DNA from 2 places in the Marinomonas sp. AWM4_232 genome. Region 2 is predicted to be linked to the other one. Evidence: predicted binding sites of a transcription regulator. Region 2 holds the regulator's gene; the other holds the start of a gene.
The links. The regulator LexA, encoded in region 2, represses DNA repair genes until DNA is damaged. The targets are predictions, from matches to a motif close to TACTGTNTANNTANACAGTA.
Positions count from the first base shown of each region.

Region 1: ACXAC1_RS12505 (YebG family protein) is a predicted target of LexA. The motif match lies at 4,356-4,375, and genes of this name have one in related genera.

Region 1 covers NZ_JBSWTA010000001.1:2,644,327-2,653,189, reverse strand. The annotation lists gene ACXAC1_RS12535 (PepSY-associated TM helix domain-containing protein) at 1-160, shown strand, start outside; gene ACXAC1_RS12530 (class II fumarate hydratase) at 268-1,644, opposite strand; gene ACXAC1_RS12525 (hypothetical protein) at 1,641-2,009, opposite strand; gene ACXAC1_RS12520 (FKBP-type peptidyl-prolyl cis-trans isomerase) at 2,282-2,761, opposite strand; gene ACXAC1_RS12515 (DUF1439 domain-containing protein) at 2,819-3,403, opposite strand; gene ACXAC1_RS12510 (mechanosensitive ion channel family protein) at 3,416-4,270, opposite strand; gene ACXAC1_RS12505 (YebG family protein) at 4,396-4,833, shown strand; gene ACXAC1_RS12500 (cytochrome b/b6 domain-containing protein) at 4,865-5,527, opposite strand; gene ACXAC1_RS12495 (GyrI-like domain-containing protein) at 5,675-6,682, shown strand; gene ACXAC1_RS12490 (EAL domain-containing protein) at 6,779-6,928, shown strand; gene pepQ (Xaa-Pro dipeptidase) at 7,051-8,337, shown strand; gene pcaQ (pca operon transcription factor PcaQ) at 8,542-8,863, shown strand, end outside.
Region 2 covers NZ_JBSWTA010000001.1:3,583,603-3,592,465, reverse strand. The annotation lists gene topA (type I DNA topoisomerase) at 1-2,346, shown strand, start outside; gene ACXAC1_RS16995 (DUF6586 family protein) at 2,343-2,813, shown strand; gene ACXAC1_RS16990 (hypothetical protein) at 2,816-3,082, shown strand; gene lexA (transcriptional repressor LexA) at 3,165-3,791, opposite strand; gene dinG (ATP-dependent DNA helicase DinG) at 3,862-5,985, shown strand; gene ACXAC1_RS16975 (DEAD/DEAH box helicase) at 6,074-7,405, shown strand; gene ACXAC1_RS16970 (protein adenylyltransferase SelO) at 7,415-8,830, shown strand; gene ACXAC1_RS16965 (NAD(P)H-dependent glycerol-3-phosphate dehydrogenase) at 8,850-8,863, shown strand, end outside.

The sequences.
Region 1 (8,863 bases), 940 kb from region 2:
GCCATTACCGAAAGACCTAAAGCGCTGGAAGCATGCCGTATGGATGCTATTACCCATCTCACTGCTCTTCCCTATGGCAACTATCGGCATGGTGGCGATTTTAGCACTGGATTGGATCGCGTCCTTCTCTGCTCCAACGCTACGAAAAGCTTGGACATAAAACGGACGTCTGTCATTTAAGACAGTGCGAAACCCATAAAAAAGGCTGGGGTGTGGCTTGCGTACCATCCCAGCCTGCTTCATCGTCCTTGATGAATCTTCCAAATACTATAAACCGCCTTTGGTTAACTTCGCAGGATCCAGCAAGGTTTCCAGCTCTTCACGCGTTAAGTCGGTTTCTTCTGCCGCCACATCAATCACTGGGCGTTTTTCCTTGTACGCTTTTTTCGCAATCTCTGCGGCTTTTAGATAACCAATAATCGGGTTCAATGCAGTCACTAGTATTGGGTTTTTCGCCAATGCTTCGTTCAGCTTGTCTTCATTAACCGTTAACGTGGCAATGGCTTTGTCCGCCAATAGATGACCACTGTTGCTCAGTAGTTGAATGCTGTTCAGCAAGTTACTAGCGATCACAGGAAGCATGACGTTTAGCTCGAAGTTTCCGGATTGGCCACCAATGGTAATGGCTGCATCGTTGCCAATCACTTGTGCCGCAACCATCGCTGTAGCTTCTGGAATCACGGGGTTAACTTTACCTGGCATGATCGAAGAGCCCGGTTGTAGAGCCTCTAGAGTAATTTCCCCTAGCCCCGCCAATGGTCCTGAGTTCATCCAACGTAGGTCGTTAGCGATCTTCATGTAGGTCACTGCCGTTGCTTTAAGGATGCCAGACAAGGCGACGGCGGTGTCTTGGGAACCGATCAGCGCAAAGAAGTCGTCACCTGGCGCAAAGGTAACGTTAGTCAAAGCCGATAGTTCTTGGCAGATCTTGCCTGAAAATTCAGGGTGAGCATTGATACCGGTTCCTACCGCTGTGCCACCTTGAGCAAGTTTGGTCACTTTAGGCAGGATAGCTTTCAAGTTATCGATATTGTCTTGCAGTTGCGCCGCCCAACCATTGAAGGTTTGATCCAAACGCACGGGCATGGCATCCATCAAGTGGGTGCGTCCCGTTTTAGTATAGCCCTGTAGTGACTGCCCTTTCTCGCGCACGGTTTGCGTCAGGTGTTCAAGCGCAGGGATCAATCGCTTTGTCACCTCAATGGCCGCGCTGACATGGATTGCGCTTGGGATAATATCGTTACTACTTTGGCCAAAGTTGACATGGTCGTTCGCGCCAACCTTGTCATTCAATTTTGCCGTCGCTAATGTGGCAATCACCTCATTGGCATTCATATTTGAGCTGGTGCCTGAGCCTGTCTGAAATACATCGACAGGAAAATGCGTCATCAAATCCGATGACTCAAGTAACTCTGAACAAGCGCCATCAATGGCTGTTGCCATATCAGAACTAATACAATCCAATGATTGATTGGCTCTCGCCGCGGCTTGTTTCAATTGAATCAAGGCACGAATAAAAGACTCAGGCAGAGGCTGGCCACTGATAGGGAAATTGTTGATCGCACGCTGTGTCTGCGCACCGTATAAAGCGTCTTCTGGTACCTCTAGTTGGCCCATGCTATCCGCTTCAATTCGAGTTTTCATTGCTTCACTCCAAACGGCATCCCCGCCATGAAATAATGGCTCAATGCTCGCAATTCATGTTCTAACCGAAAGTATTCAACGGCGTCTTGGTCGGTAATCACAAAACGCTTCAACTGCAACAAAGGGCGATTGATCGCATTTAAACAAAGCTCACGCCAGTGCATTGGTACTGCCGCATCGCACACTGTCTCAAGCAGGACTTGATAGACGCGTTTGTATAGATTGTAAGATTCAGAGATGCCCAGCTGCTCAGCATAAGCCTCACTGGTGTCTAAATAATGATACAAAACATTTGGTGAATCTGACGCCACACCACGTTTTATAGTCTGCTCAATTACCGAAAACGGAACAATGTGATTCGTCATAGCTCAAGCCCCTTGATGCAAATGATAACAGTTATCAATTAAACACCACATACCAGCATTGTCAAGTAATGATTCTCATTTAATTTAAAGTCTTGATCATCGGCAATACTGAAACACTGTACAGGCACACGATAGCGAAGCGGATAAAGCTTTAGTAAAGATGAAGTAGCTTTTGTTGGGAATAAAAGAACAGAATAAATCTGGGGGAAACAAAGAGAAATAAGAAGGCGGAAAGAGACAGCTGCCGTCTAGCAACGGCAGCTGGAAAAATCTTAGTGGTGATGACCACCAACACCGTGGGCATGGCCGTGTGCGATTTCTTCTTCTGTTGCGTCACGCGTCTCAAGAATTTGTACTGAGAAGGTTAACTCTTTACCAGCAAGAGGATGGTTTAAGTCCACTGTAGCATGCTTCAAGCCTGCTTTTACGATCGTTACTTGGCGTAGGCCTTGATCGGTGCGAACCGTTGCCACCATGCCTGGCTTCCACTTTTTAGCGCCTTGCAAATGTTTTACTGGGATCTGCTGAGTTTTGTCGTCTTGTCGCTCACCATAGCCTTCTGAACAAGGTACCGTTACATCAAACTCATCACCCGCCGCTTTGCCAACCATCGCCTTTTCCAAACCTGGGATAATGTTGCCATGGCCGTGTAAGTAAGCCAAAGGCTCACTTCCTGCAGACGTTTCGATTAACGTGTCGCCTTCACGTAAAGTGTAGTGAAACTGCACAACTGTGTTGTCTGAAATAGACATAGGTTTTCCTCATTAATAAAGCTGCCGCTCAGTTGAATAATTAGCGGCAAGATAGATTTAAAAAATCATGAATTCAATGGTATCGTCGGTGATCACGATGTTTTTCACCATCTTAGCAGCCGCTTTTTCCACCGCTGAGTGGTTCAGAACATAGACCGGATGCGTATCGAAATAACGTGCCAAGGCACTTTCGAACTCATCATGCAGTGATCCCAGTGTATTACGTAACATTTGATCGCTGATACTGGAGCCCTGAACGGTTACCTGAGTCAATTTCGCACCAACTAAATAAATACGATCTTCTTCAATACGTAGCCCAGATTCAAACGATGGATCAAGCTCGGCTTTCATGGTCATCTCCTGACCAAAGACATTCAGCACGCCACGTATATCGGTTTTCATGTCCACCATCACTAACCCGCCATCCCGCTCAGTCAGGTCGATATCGGCTTGCTTAATCAGCAGATCCAGATTGAGCGTCGACTCTTCTAGGGTCAATTTAATGACATCAGGTTGAGTAGTCTTTAATCTTTGTGCAACTTCCTGATTTAACTCTTGCTCTGTCACACTCATGTCAGCACAACCGGTCAACAATACCGTCGATGCAATCGTCACCCAACCTAATAACTTACGCTTTAACATTTTCTGCGCCTCCTAATGCTGACGCTTTTTCTCATACCAAATTCGCATAAAGTCTTCCGTAACCTTTTGCTCGATCTCTGCCGCTTCATCGGTCGGACAAAAGAGCGATACAGTAAAAACATTGTAGCCTTCTACCGTGGTCTTCACTCTAACAGAGGGTTCTGGGCCTGCGATTTTGATATCGAGTCGTTTCTCTATCAAACTGTTATAACGAATGGCAACTTCGTGAAAGTGCTCACTATACTCACGTATTTTAGCAAGAATGGGCTCCTTGATTTCAAACAGGTTTACGTCATCTGTCAGTCTAGAAATCGAAAAACTGTGTTCAACATAACGACGCATGTAGTTTAAGTTCTGCACGGAGTTAGTCAGTAACACACTGTTCGGTACCACGGTGGTTCGCCCTGTATAGGCATAACTACCACCTTTGAAGTCAACTTCAAACAGGGTTGTTGACAACCAATCACTGTCCGTTACCTCACCCTCAAAATGCCCGATCTTCACCCAATCTCCAACCTGATAAGGACGGGTACTGGCTTTATAAAAGGCCCCCACAATACATGAGATAAACTCTTTCGTAGCGATGACCAACGCCACCATAAATGCGGCAATGGAGATCGCAATATTTTGCAATTCCGTAGACCAGATCAATATCAAACCGACAAATGATATCAGGTTAAAAACATTGTCAGCCGCATTTAGACGACGCCGCTTACGGTCTACATCTTGCTTATCATTTGCTCTTATAGCACGCTTTACAAAATGGCGAATAACAAAAATACTCAGCAACCATAGCAAGGTTGCTAGAAACTCAAAATTTTCTGTAATAAATGCCGTATCGACATCTGGCCATTCAAAATCAGACATAACTTTTTTACCTTATTTTAGTGGCGCAACTTTACCAATCTAGGTGTCGTTAGCCAAATAAAAAGCTGGACAAGATTAAAATAAATACTGTATTTTTATACAGTATTTTAAATGAGGTGCGATTTATGCCTGTCGTAATTAAGTATGTTGTTGAACGAAACGGTGTTGAAAAGATGACCTTCTCCTCTAAAGCAGAAGCAGACCATTATGACAAACTGCTGGAGACGGCTGAAAACCTAGAGGATCTGCTGCAAGAAAGCGGTACCTTATCCGACGCTAATGACATTAGTCAGCTCGCCATGTTCTTAGCGGAAAACAAGGAAGACGTATTAGAAGCATTAGGGAACAAACGCAAAAAAGCGGCTAGGAAACCCGCATCAAAAGCTACGCCTCCGTCTAAAAACGAGTCGCAAGCATCCAGTGAAGTAGAAGCGACATCAGTGGAAGAATTGGTCATAGAGCCAGATGAAAACTCTTACATCGATGACACTGAAGAATATCGCGCCAACGATGATGTCGATTACAACAAGGACGATATCTACAACGAAAGTGATGCCGCTTAATGGCATCGCTTTCGCTACAGCTCGTTATGCTTTAAACAGGGATGCTCCAGAGCCAGCCTAGCCAAGCTAAAGCAAAAACCATAGATACGATTACACCGATCCGTGGCGTTTTAACTGTCAACGCAGCACTTGGGTCATGGGTGGCCTTCTTACCATGCAGCATCGCAGCAACAAGACGCTCTTTAAAGCGAAGCTCGTGATACAGCACAGCGAAGATATGAGTCGCCACTAGGATCAGTAAAATATCAGGAAGGCTATGATGCATCGCACCAAGTTGCTCAGTCCAATCATCGGAGATAGCGCCATAAAAAGGCCCAAATAGGAAAATTTCATCACTGATAAACAGGCCGCTTCCCCATTGCAGTGACAGAGCTAACAACAAAGCGACGACCATCAGTCCCCCCACGGGGTTGTGTCCCAAATAATGTTTAGCATTACCAACCAATAATGCCTTTGCATAGCGTAAGACTGTTTGTGGCTGATACAAAAACTGTTTAAAGCGCGCATATTCAGACCCCAACACGCCATACAGCACTCGTGCGATGATCACCGCTGACAATCCATAGCCCATATAGAAATGCCAGTCCATGTAGTCCCCATCGCCTTTACCTGTGACGATTAACCCTGTAAATAATAAAACCATCAACCAGTGGAGTAGCCTGACTGGCCAATCCCAAATCATGATGTTTGCCATTTCCTTCTCCTTTTATGACGCGCCATCTTTGATGTAAACCACAATATGTCACTATACTGACCATAAGGTTCGCCTTTTTATCCGTGACAGTGATGTTAAAAAAGCTTTCACTTCTGTCCGTCGTTATGACAGTAAGGAGCATAAACCATGATCATCGGGCTAATGATTTGTCTTGCCCTGCTAATCGCCATTGTGGGGTACCTACTGTTTACGCAGAAATACGTATACGTACAGCACTCTCTTTTGCTTTCTAATTCTCCCGAAGCCCTTATTGATAAGGTTAAAGAAATTGAGTTCTGGTCCAGTTGGCTACCTTGGAGTCTTTACGATGATGAAACGGCTGTCCAAGTCTCACCGGCTCAAGACAATGAGACTATCGGAGCCAGTATTCGCCTTAAAGGGCCTCATTTAAAAACCATATCATGCCATGTTACTGCTTTAGACCTGAAGGATGGCCTGTCTTTTTCAATCGTCAGCGATTATTTTTATCCAGCTCCGATTCAGGTCAAGATAACTTGGACTTCAACGGAAAAAGAGCAAGGCATGATGCAACTTCATGCCAGTAGCCAATTGAACATGTGGCAGCGTATTGTCCACGGCCGTTTTCAAAAATCACTTCATGCTGATATGCGTTTGTTGCTACTGAGGCTTAAAGCCCAACTGGTTCCAGAGAACGATGCTAACGTACAGCTAACACACAACGGATGTCATAAATTACCGAATGTTGATGCCGTGACTCGCCCTTTTATCGTTAGTGATCACCCTATGTCGGTACAAATGGAACAAGGTTTTAGGGATCTGATCATTAGCCTCGGACCTGAAAATCGTCCCGCAGGTCCTAGTTTTGCCCTTTATGAGGACGCAGACATCCGCCAACACTATTTCACAGGAAAACTTGGCATTCCGATTCAATGCTTGAGTGCCTGCGAAGCTCAGCCTGAGCGACTCACTTTTGTCGGCAAATACATGAGCTTAAAATACCAAGGTAGCTATCAACACCTCTGGTTGGCTTGGCATACATTGCATACCTATTGCCGTATTCATGGTCTGCGCCCAGCTAACCGACGCACTAGCCTTGAGGTTTACGAAGTTTCTCCGAGAGAAACGGCGAATGCTTTGCAATTTGTTACGGTTTTATACCTACCAATCCTGTAAATTAAGTTTTAAGCATCAACGTTAGGGAAGTGGATCATGATCAAACCAAACTTAAACCTACAAACCATTCCACAAAACCTTAATGCTTTTAAATAAATCGGTGTAAAGTTATCCATTGGCGACCTTGGTACAGGAATGAGCTCTCTGGCGTATATTAGTCGTTCAAACGTTGATACCATCAAAATAGATCGCGCTTTTGTGCGCGATATGGATAAGAACGGCTGTCATTATGGGCAGGAATACTAATACTCGCCGCCAATACCAGAAGATAAGTTTTCGGCAATGTTGAAATTTACCCGATCACTTCCTGCCGTCTAAACTAATAACGATGCTCAAAAAGCCAAACCTTTTGACTGAGTGGAGAGACCATGGAAAACGCTTTATACGCACGTCATTTAGAAACTCTACTACGCCGCTATCGAGTGGCCCTCGACGAATTTAAACTTGATGCAATCATCATCGCAGCAGGAACGCTTAGCTATTACTTTAAAGACGATAATAGCCACCCTTTTAAAGCGTTCTCTTTTGCTCAGCAGTGGCTCCCTTTTGATTTACCAGCAGGTAGCTACGTCGTCATCAGACGAGACAAACCGGAACTGATCTGGCCAGCCAAACAAGACTTCTGGCATATGCTCAATGCTATTCCTGAAGGTGAATGGCAACATCATTGGCAAATTACCCCAGCTGACAGCAATGCTTGGACCAGCAGCCTGCCTAATAAAGTGGCATACCTCGGCCCCACCACGTTACCCGAATACACTCAAGATGAATCGCTCTACACTTGGTTAGCATTCGATAGAGCGATTAAAACGCCCTACGAAATTGCCTGCCTCGAAGAAGCCACGCGTATTGCCACACTTGGACATTATGCGGCACAACAAGCATTTAGCCAGGGAGCCAGTGAATTTGAAGTGCATTTAGCCTACTTGGCTGCTACACAACAAGACGCATCAGAAACGCCCTACCCTAATATTGTTGGAATTAATGAACACGCGGCAGTGCTGCATTACGAACAAAAGTCGCGCCAGCGACCATTTCGCCCATTAACATTATTAGTCGATGCAGGTGCCAGTCATCATGGTTATGCCAGTGATATCACTCGAACCACAACATTATTAAATGATGACTTCGCAGCCTTGGTCGAAGGCATGGATACGCTGGAGCAACACATTGTTAGTCAGGCGGTGTCTGGGACGTCATTTGTCGAGCTGCATTACCAAACACTAGCAGGGGTCGCTCGTCTTCTTAATCATCATGGTATTTGCCGCCTAAGCGTGGAAGAGCAGTTGACTAAACATATCCCGCAGTACTTTTTCCCTCACGGATTAGGGCACTTTTTGGGATTACAGGTGCACGATGTGGGCGGTAAGCAACACTCAGCAAAAGGCGATATTGTCGACTCCCCTAAGGAAAGCCCTTTCCTTCGACTAACACGCCCATTGCAAGAAAATATGGTCATTACCATCGAGCCGGGGCTGTATTTTATTCCCATGCTGTTGGACAAAATGCGTGCCGAACAACCTCAGCACGGATGTGATATGGAGAAAATTGAGTCTCTACTTCCCTATGGTGGTATTCGTATAGAAGACAATATTATCATCCAAACAAAGACCCCCAGAAACCTAACCCGTGAAGCATTTTCGCAAATCAATTAATACCATTTTCGATATATGACACTTCATCGATAGATATATAAGCCCTTAAAATCGCATTTTCATGATTAAAAAGGGCTTATTTCTATATTTTTTATAGCTTTCCTAAAAAAAACATATCAAAAGTCGTATATTTTACTTTTCAATACTGTCAAACAGCGCTGTAATACACACCATCAAAATAACTGGGTTATGGAGAAATCAACTATGATGGAAAACCGTATAAAATATCGCCATCTAGAATGTTTTTTAGAAGTCATCCGTCAAGGCAGCGTTGTCCGAGCGGCCGACGTTCTCTCTTTAACTCAGCCCGCTGTCTCTAAAAAACTCAAAGAGCTTGAAGAGATTCTCGGAGTACGATTACTTGAGCGTAGCAAAAAAGGCATTGAACTAACTCATTACGGCAATTTATTTTTAGAACATGCCAGCACCAGTGTGGCAGCATTGCGAGAAGGTGCCGAGCGGGTCAATCAAGCTCTAGTAACGGGTCAACAAAAGCTGAGCATTGGCGTATTGCCTACCGTCGCTA
Region 2 (8,863 bases):
GTGCTTCCAGGAAAAGAGAAAGTCGTCGATGAACTAAAACGCCTAGCCAAAAATGCTGACACTATCTATCTCGCAACCGATTTGGATAGAGAAGGTGAGGCGATTGCATGGCATTTACGTGAAGCCATTGGTGGTGATGACAGTCGCTACAAGCGAGTTGTGTTCAATGAGATCACTAAAAACGCCATCAAATCCGCTTTCGATACGCCATCTGACTTGGACATAAACCGTGTTAACGCTCAACAGGCACGTCGTTTTCTTGACCGTGTAGTTGGTTTCATGGTGTCACCCCTGCTATGGGCAAAAGTTGCCCGCGGTTTATCTGCTGGTCGTGTGCAGTCTGTAGCTGTGAGACTAATTGTAGAGCGTGAAAAAGAAATTCGAGCTTTCATTCCAGAAGAATTCTGGGAATTGGATGCTAACTTAGCGACAAAAGATGATTCAAACATTACCTTTGAAACCGCTAAGTACCAAGGAAAAGAGTACCGCCCTACATCTAAAGAGCAATCTGACGAGCATGTTCAGCGAATTGAAAAGCTGCCGTTTAATGTCGCTAATCGTGAAGACAAACCGACCAAGTCTAAACCTTCAGCACCATTTATCACGTCAACACTACAACAAGCTGCCAGCACTCGCCTGAGCTTTGGTGTTAAAAAGACGATGATGCTCGCTCAACGTTTGTACGAAGCGGGTTACATTACTTACATGCGTACTGACTCGACCAACTTAAGCCAAGAAGCGGTAGAATCTGTTCGCGAGTTTATTCAATCGAGTTACGGTGATGCTTACTTACCAAAAGAAGCGCTGCGCTATTCAAGCAAAGAAGGTGCTCAAGAGGCCCACGAAGCGATTCGACCATCAAGCGTAACGGTTACTCAAGACATGCTTCAGGGCATGGATAAAGATGCTCATCGTCTTTACGATTTGATCCGTAATCAGTTTATTGCCTGTCAAATGACGCCTGCAGAATACACGTCGACAACGATCACTGTGATGGCGGGTGAATACGAATTGCGTGCTAAAGGCCGCATCCTTCGCTTTGATGGTTACACGCGAGTGTTAACACCTGTAGGCAAGAAAGCAGAAGATACGATTCTGCCTGATGTACAAAAAGGCGATCAATTAACGCTGCTAAGCTTAGATCCGGCGCAACACTTCACGAAGCCACCGGCTCGTTTTAGTGAAGCGAGCCTTGTAAAAGAGCTAGAAAAGCGCGGCATTGGTCGTCCTTCCACTTATGCTTCGATCATCTCTACGATACAAGATCGTGGTTACGTTCGAGTTGAGAATCGTCGTTTTTATGCTGAGAAAATGGGCGACATTGTGACCGATCGATTGGTGGCAAGCTTTGACGATCTAATGAACTACAGCTTCACTGCACAAATGGAAGAGAAGTTGGATGACATCGCGGAAGGCGAAAAAGATTGGATTCAAGTTTTAAACGACTTCTACCAAGATTTTAGTCAAACACTCAATCAAGCGGAAGCAGAAGAAGGTGGTATGGCTCCAAACGAACCTACGCCGACCGATATTCCGTGTCCGACATGTGGTCGCCCAATGCAAATCCGTACCGCTAGTACGGGGGTTTTCTTGTCATGTTCTGGTTACGCACTGCCACCAAAAGAGCGCTGTAAAGCAACCATAAACTTGGTCAGTGGCGATGAAGCAGTTGCAGTAGATGATGAAGAAGGCGAATCTAAAGCACTGATCAACAAGCGTCGTTGTGATATCTGTGGCTCAGCAATGGACAGCTACTTGGTTGATGAGCATCGTAAGCTTCATGTGTGTGGTAACAATCCATCATGTACAGGTTACGAAGTAGAGCAAGGTACCTTCAAGTTGAAAGGCTATGACGGACCAGTTATTGAGTGTGACAAATGTGGTTCTGAAATGCAGCTTAAGACTGGTCGTTTTGGTAAGTACTTCGGTTGTACCAATGAAGAATGTAAAAACACTCGTAAGCTTTTGAAAAATGGCGAAGTGGCTCCACCAAAAATGGACCCAGTACCAATGCCTGATTTGCCATGTCAAAAGGTAGAAGATCACTATGTTTTGCGTGATGGTGCGACCGGCTTATTCTTAGCTGCGAGTCAATTCCCGCGTAAGCGTGAGACTCGACCGCCATTGGTAAAAGAGTTGAAGCCGTACATGGAACAAATTGATCCTAAATACCACTACTTCGATAAAGCCCCTTTGCAAGACGAAGAGGGTAACCCGACCGTTATTCGCTTTAGTCGTAAAACTAAAGAGCAATACATTATGACTGAAGTAGAAGGAAAGCCTACTGGCTGGAAGGCTTTCTATGAAGGTGGTAAATGGAAAATCGAACATGGTAAGAAGAAATGAGCGGTTCAAGCTTAGCAAGCGTAACCAACCAGCGCCTAGACGCTGCTAGAAGACTGCTTCAGCAAGCAACAGAAATGGATAACGATTGGATGACTCAAAGCCTTGAGTCATCTGCATTGTTCCAGTTAAGATGCGGGCTGAATGGACTGCTGCAAGAGGTGAAAACCTCTTACAGCCTACCTGCTGCTCTCGATTTAGACTCGTTGCTTCAAGCCGCGAATGCGAAAGGCATCAGTGTTCCTGTGCTGAATGAGTTGGCACTATTGAAAAACAATGGTCAATCTTGGTTGAGCCAATTGCATGTTGCCTTCCAAGCCGCCTTAGATTGCCAAGTGGCTAATCAGTCCTATGGAGCAGGAGTGGAATTGATTGGCCGCGGCTCTGACGCTGGTACATCTACGAAATACATTTTGAGCTCTTTAACAGAGTTAGTCTTACGCTATCGCGAAGACGCGGCCGAATATTAGTGATGAAAGATACCTACTTAGAAATTGTCGAATTGGAAAATGGTGAGATTGTCTTACGCCCAGCAGGGGAGGATGACGATAAAACTCCTATTGCAACACTCACGATTTCCGATGATACGAAAGACTTCCTGAAAGATCGTTATTTTGAGCTTGCCAAGTGCATGTTCCATGCGGGCATCGACTTCGTTTATTCAGAAGATTTCGGTGGCATGGATTCGTCTGAAGGCGATGTGCACGATGAAGAGTTTATGCCGCGGATTTTGCATTAAATAAACCGTTTCGAATCATGGTCAATGCCATAAAAAAGCCTCTATCACTAGAGGCTTTTCAGGAATTGATTATAGGAATTGATTAATGGCCTCGTCGGATTACGCCCACCGAGAGCCCTTCAATGGCAAAGTCTTCGCTTTCCAGATCTACGATAATGTCATTAAATTCTTCGTTTTCCGGGATTAAGCGTACTTCACGACCTTTTTGCTCAAATCGCTTCACGGTTACTTCATCACCGATGCGGGCCACCACGATCTGACCATTGCGCACCGTGTGAGTTTTATGGACAGCTATCAGGTCACCATCTAGAATGCCTGCGTCTTTCATACTCATGCCGTTAACAGACAGTAAGTAGTCAGCTTTTGGTGAGAACATTTCTGCGGCGATAGGGATTCTGGCATCGATGTTCTCTTGTGCCAAAATTGGATAGCCTGCTGCGACTCGTCCAACAATTGGTAAAGTGCCAGCTTCATCGTTCGCACTTACGGGTGCTTCTTGCTCTACAAGGCGAATGCCACGAGAAGCGCCAGAAAGCATTTCGATTGCGCCTTTTTTGCTAAGCGCTTTTAAATGTTCTTCTGCTGCGTTTGGGGAGCGAAAGCCTAAACGCGCCGCAATTTCAGCACGAGTAGGTGGGAAGCCTGTTTCGTTAATAAATTCGCGAATTGTTTCTAGTACGTCAGACTGTCTTTTTGTTAATTTAATCATACGGCATCTGTTTGTTTATACAGTTACTGTTATTATATACAGCTATCAATCAATTGCTCAACTATATTCCATGCTTTCAGACTCGATAAAAGAAAATATTCAAACGGCCTATCGCGCTTACCTTGAAGCCAAAGGCCATAAAGCACGTGTTGGTCAGCGTCATATGATTGCTACGATTGCACGAACGCTTGGTAATATACGACAAGGTTCAGAAGGCGAAAGGCTTGGTGAGAAGCATGTTGCCGTGGTTGAGGCTGGAACAGGTACTGGCAAAACACTTTCTTACTGTTTATCTGCCATCCCCATTGCGAAAGCCAAAGGGCTTAAATTAATCATATCAACAGCCACTGTTGCGCTGCAGGAGCAGATTCTCCATAAAGAGCTGCCAAGCCTGCTGGAATACACCGATTACACGTTTCGCTATACCTTGGCCAAAGGTCGTGGTCGCTATCTTTGCTTAAATAATTTAGAGAGCTTTCTAAGTGCGGAAGATCAAGCCACAGAAGATATGTTTGCAGGCCTGTTTGAGCAACACTTAACACCTGATGATGTAAATACCGTTTTGTATCAGGAAATGGACGACTCACTTCGTGATGGCAAGTGGGATGGCGATAAAGATAATTGGGAAGGCATTATTCGTGAGCAGGATTGGCGACGTTTAACCACCGATCATCAGCAGTGCACGAACCGCAATTGTGCGAATTTTTCAGCTTGCCCATTTTTTAAAGCCAGAGCTGAGTTAGAGACGGCCGATGTTATCGTGGCTAACCACGACTTGGTATTAGCAGACTTATCATTAGGTGGCGGTGCGATCTTATCCGATCCCAAAGAAACTATTTATGTGTTTGATGAAGGGCATCACCTACCAGACAAGGCAATCGGTCATTTCCGTCATGAGGTCCGTCTACAGCAAAGCATTAGTTGGCTTAAGCAGCTAGACAAGAACTTAATCAACCTACGTCAAGAGCTGACCGATGAGGTCAGTTTAACGGGGCAAATCCTTCTAAAATTGCCACAGCAGATACAAAGCACGATCAATTTTATTCAATATGCACAGCAAGGGCTCGCTCCATTTATTCAGAATTTAGGTTTAGATGAAGACTCGCGACAGCATCGCTTTGAGTTTGGTGTGATTCCTGATGAGTTAAGGCAGCTTGCTTACAGCTTATCTACTTCCTATCAAAAGCTGTTTAACCAGATAGAGAACATTCAGGACGAATGTAAAAAGGTGAAGCAAAACGAAGGGATGGGATTAACCGAAGAAACCGCAGAGAACTGGCTACCGATCCTTGGTGTCATCCTTGGTCGCTTAGAAGCTTGTGTGGAACTATGGAAGCTTTACGCTGCGCTGGACGATCAAAACTATCCCCCAAACGCTCGCTGGTTATTGGTGGTTGGGCAAGGGCTTGAACAGGACATAGAGCTAGGCGGATCACCGATCTTGGCTGCTCATACGCTGAGAATGCAACTGTGGGATAAGTGTTTTGGTGCTGTGGTGACATCAGCCACACTGACTGCGTTAAACGAATTTCATCGCTTTAACATGCGCTCCGGCGTACCAAGAGAAAGTGAATACCTAAGAGTCGTCAGTCCCTTTGATTTCCAGAACAAGGGCACGTTAGTTGTTCCGAATATGACGTCTGAGCCCAATCATGCAGAAGCACATACAAAAGAGCTCATCACATACTTGAACGACAACGTCGATACATCGCTTGGCTCGTTGGTGTTGTTTTCCTCACGACGCCAAATGGAAGAAGTGGCTGCTGGCCTAAAAGATAACCTCAAAGACATCCTACTGATTCAGGGAGAGCAATCGAAGCGCATTATTTTGGAAAGCCACAAAGATGCCATAGATGGCGATAAAGGCAGTTTGCTATTTGGCTTGGCAAGTTTTGCGGAAGGTGTCGATTTGCCTGGTAAATATCTGACAAGAGTGTACATCGCCAAAATCCCATTTGCGGTTCCAGATGATCCGGTTGAAGCCACATTAGCAGAATGGATTCAGCGACGCGGAGGCAATCCGTTTATGGAAATTACGATTCCGGATGCCTCGTTACGACTTGTTCAAGCAACCGGCCGTTTACTGAGAAGTGAAACCGACAGTGGCGAAATTCATATTCTGGATAAGCGCTTACATACGAAGCGCTACGGTAGACAATTAATCAACAGCTTGCCGCCTTACAAACAGATTTAACCAAACTAAAGGTGATAAAGGGCTACCATTTAGGTACACTTCACGCCTGAGTAATTACATTCATTCAAAAGAGATTAAAGACTCTCACATGGAAAAACAGCAAGAAGCAGCGCGCCCTGCATCAAAGGGACCAAAGCGCCAACGTAGACCCCGTCGTAAACACAACAAAAGCAGTGCTAACGCTACGGGAACTAGTACTCCAACTGCTGAAAAAACGTCTAATGGAGAACTTTGGTCAATTAAAGACTTTAAGGTTGCTGAAGTTGAAGGCAAAGTACGTTTTCATGATATGAACCTTCCGGATCGTGTAATGAAAGCCATTCAAACCATGGGGTTTGAATACTGCAGTGAGATTCAAGCTGCGACATTACCTGCCACACTTCAAGGTTATGATCTGATTGGTCAAGCTCAAACAGGTACCGGTAAGACAGCCGCGTTCTTAATCGCGATGATCAGTGACTTCTTAGATTACCCAGTTGAAGGTGAACGTGCCAACAACTTCCCACGTGGTCTAATCATTGCTCCAACTCGTGAGCTTGCTTTGCAAATCGCTGACGAGGCAGAGAAGCTAACCAAGTACACCAATCTAAATGTTGTGTCATTGGTTGGAGGCATGAATTATGACAAACAGCGTCAGCAACTTGAGACAGAGTTTGTTGATTTAATCGTTGCTACACCAGGGCGTTTACTTGACTTTGCACGTAGCAAGAAAGTCATGTTGAACAAAGTAGAATGTGTGGTGCTAGACGAAGCCGACCGTATGCTGTCAATGGGCTTTATCCCAGACGTGAAAAGCATTATTCGTATGACGCCTCATAAAGAGCGCCGTCAAACGATGCTGTTTAGTGCAACGTTCCCGAAAGATATTCAGGCATTGGCTCGTCAGTGGACATTCCACCCAAAAGAAGTGTCTGTTGTTCCTAAAGAAACAACGAATAAAAACATCGATCAAGTCATTTACACGGTTTCTAATAATCAAAAATGGCCAATCTTGAAAAAGCTAATCGAAGAGAATGGTAGTCAACGCACCATTATTTTTGCGAACCGCCGTGATGAGACCCGTGATCTCCACGAGAAATTGAAGAAGGCTAACATCAACTGTGCCATGCTATCAGGTGAGGTTTCACAAGATAAACGCGTTAAAACCCTTGCTAAATTCAAAGACGGAAGCATTCAGGTATTGGTTGCGACAGATGTGGCTGGTCGTGGTATTCACGTCGATAACATCGAGCTAGTCGTTAACTATGCATTACCTGATGACCCTGAAGATTATGTGCACCGTATCGGCCGTACTGGTCGTGGTGGCGAACAAGGTAAATCTGTTAGCTTTGCAACAGAAGATGACTCTTTCATGATCCCTGAAATTGAAGCGACCATCGGTACGTCTATTCGTTGCGAATACGTTCGAGATCAGGACTAGAAATAGTTTATGCGTTTGCAGCATCGTTTTGCTCAATTAGGCAATGAATTTAGTGCTCATACCTATGTACAACCGTTGCAAGAGCAACGGTTGGTTGAGATAAACAAACTTCATGCTCAACATTTAGCAATTGATGTGACTGATGCGCAGACGCTTTCGATCTTATCTGGCGAAACCACTTTATCCGATAGCCTTAGTATGGTGTATGCTGGCCATCAATTTGGTGGTTTTACACCACAGCTAGGAGATGGACGAGGTGTTTTACTGGGTGAAGTCATCGCTCAGGATGGTTCCTACCATGATCTTCACGTAAAAGGTTCTGGGCAAACGCCATTCAGCAGGCAAGGAGACGGTAGAGCCGTACTTCGGTCATCTATCCGCGAATACTTGGCCAGTGAAGCCATGGCGGCTCTTGGCATTCCGACATCCAGAGCATTAGCTTTGTATGATAGCCAACAAGCCGTCTATCGTGAGCATCCCGAAATCGGCGCTATGCTCATTCGTACGGCTCAAACACACATCCGCTTCGGGCATTTCGAATACTTTTTTGCTCATAAAAAGACCACAGAGCTACAGCGTCTCATCGACTTTACTCTAGAAAATCATTTCCCCCATTGCCTCAACACTGAACAACCAATAAAAGCCATGCTTATTGAAGTGGTTCAGAGGACTGCTCGCATGATCGCCAAGTGGCAAGCGGTTGGTTTCCAGCATGGGGTAATGAATACCGATAATTTCTCTATTTTAGGTGAAACTATCGATTACGGTCCGTTTGGTTTTATGGAAGATTTCAATGAACGCTGGATTAGTAATCACTCCGATCAAGACGGTCGATATGCTTTTCATCGTCAACCCGGTATAGGGCTTTGGAATCTAAACTGCTTAATGCACGCTTTCTCAGGCCATTTTACTCGTGACGATCTGATTGAGGTGTTAAAGCATTACGAGCCCTGCCTACAAGAACATTACGATACCTTGATGGCACAAAAACTTGGTATCAAAGTAGATGAAAGTCTCGAACCTTTACTAGAAAAGTTATTCGCTCTACTGCGCCGTGAAAAGCTCGATTACTCATTGTTTTTTAGATCTTTGTCGCATCTAACACCTAACAGTCCAGAAAAAATCTTAGATGAGGTGATCGATAGGGAAGCAATGTCTCAATGGCTTGACTACTATTGGTCCGTGCGCAATAAATCACAAGTGGCTAATGCCCAGCACATGATGCTGTGCGTTAACCCAAAGTTTGTTTTAAGAAATTATCTGGCTCATGAAGTCATAACAGCTGCTGAAAAGGGGAATTATTTGCCATTTCGTCAGCTGCTTGCGGTCTTATCTAGTCCTTTTGAGGAGCACCCAGAGAGTAACTCTTTGGCCATGCGTAGCCCTGAGTGGGGAAAAGACCTAGAAGTAAGCTGCTCATCTTAATGTAAGGTTAAATATTTATATGGATAAGCAATC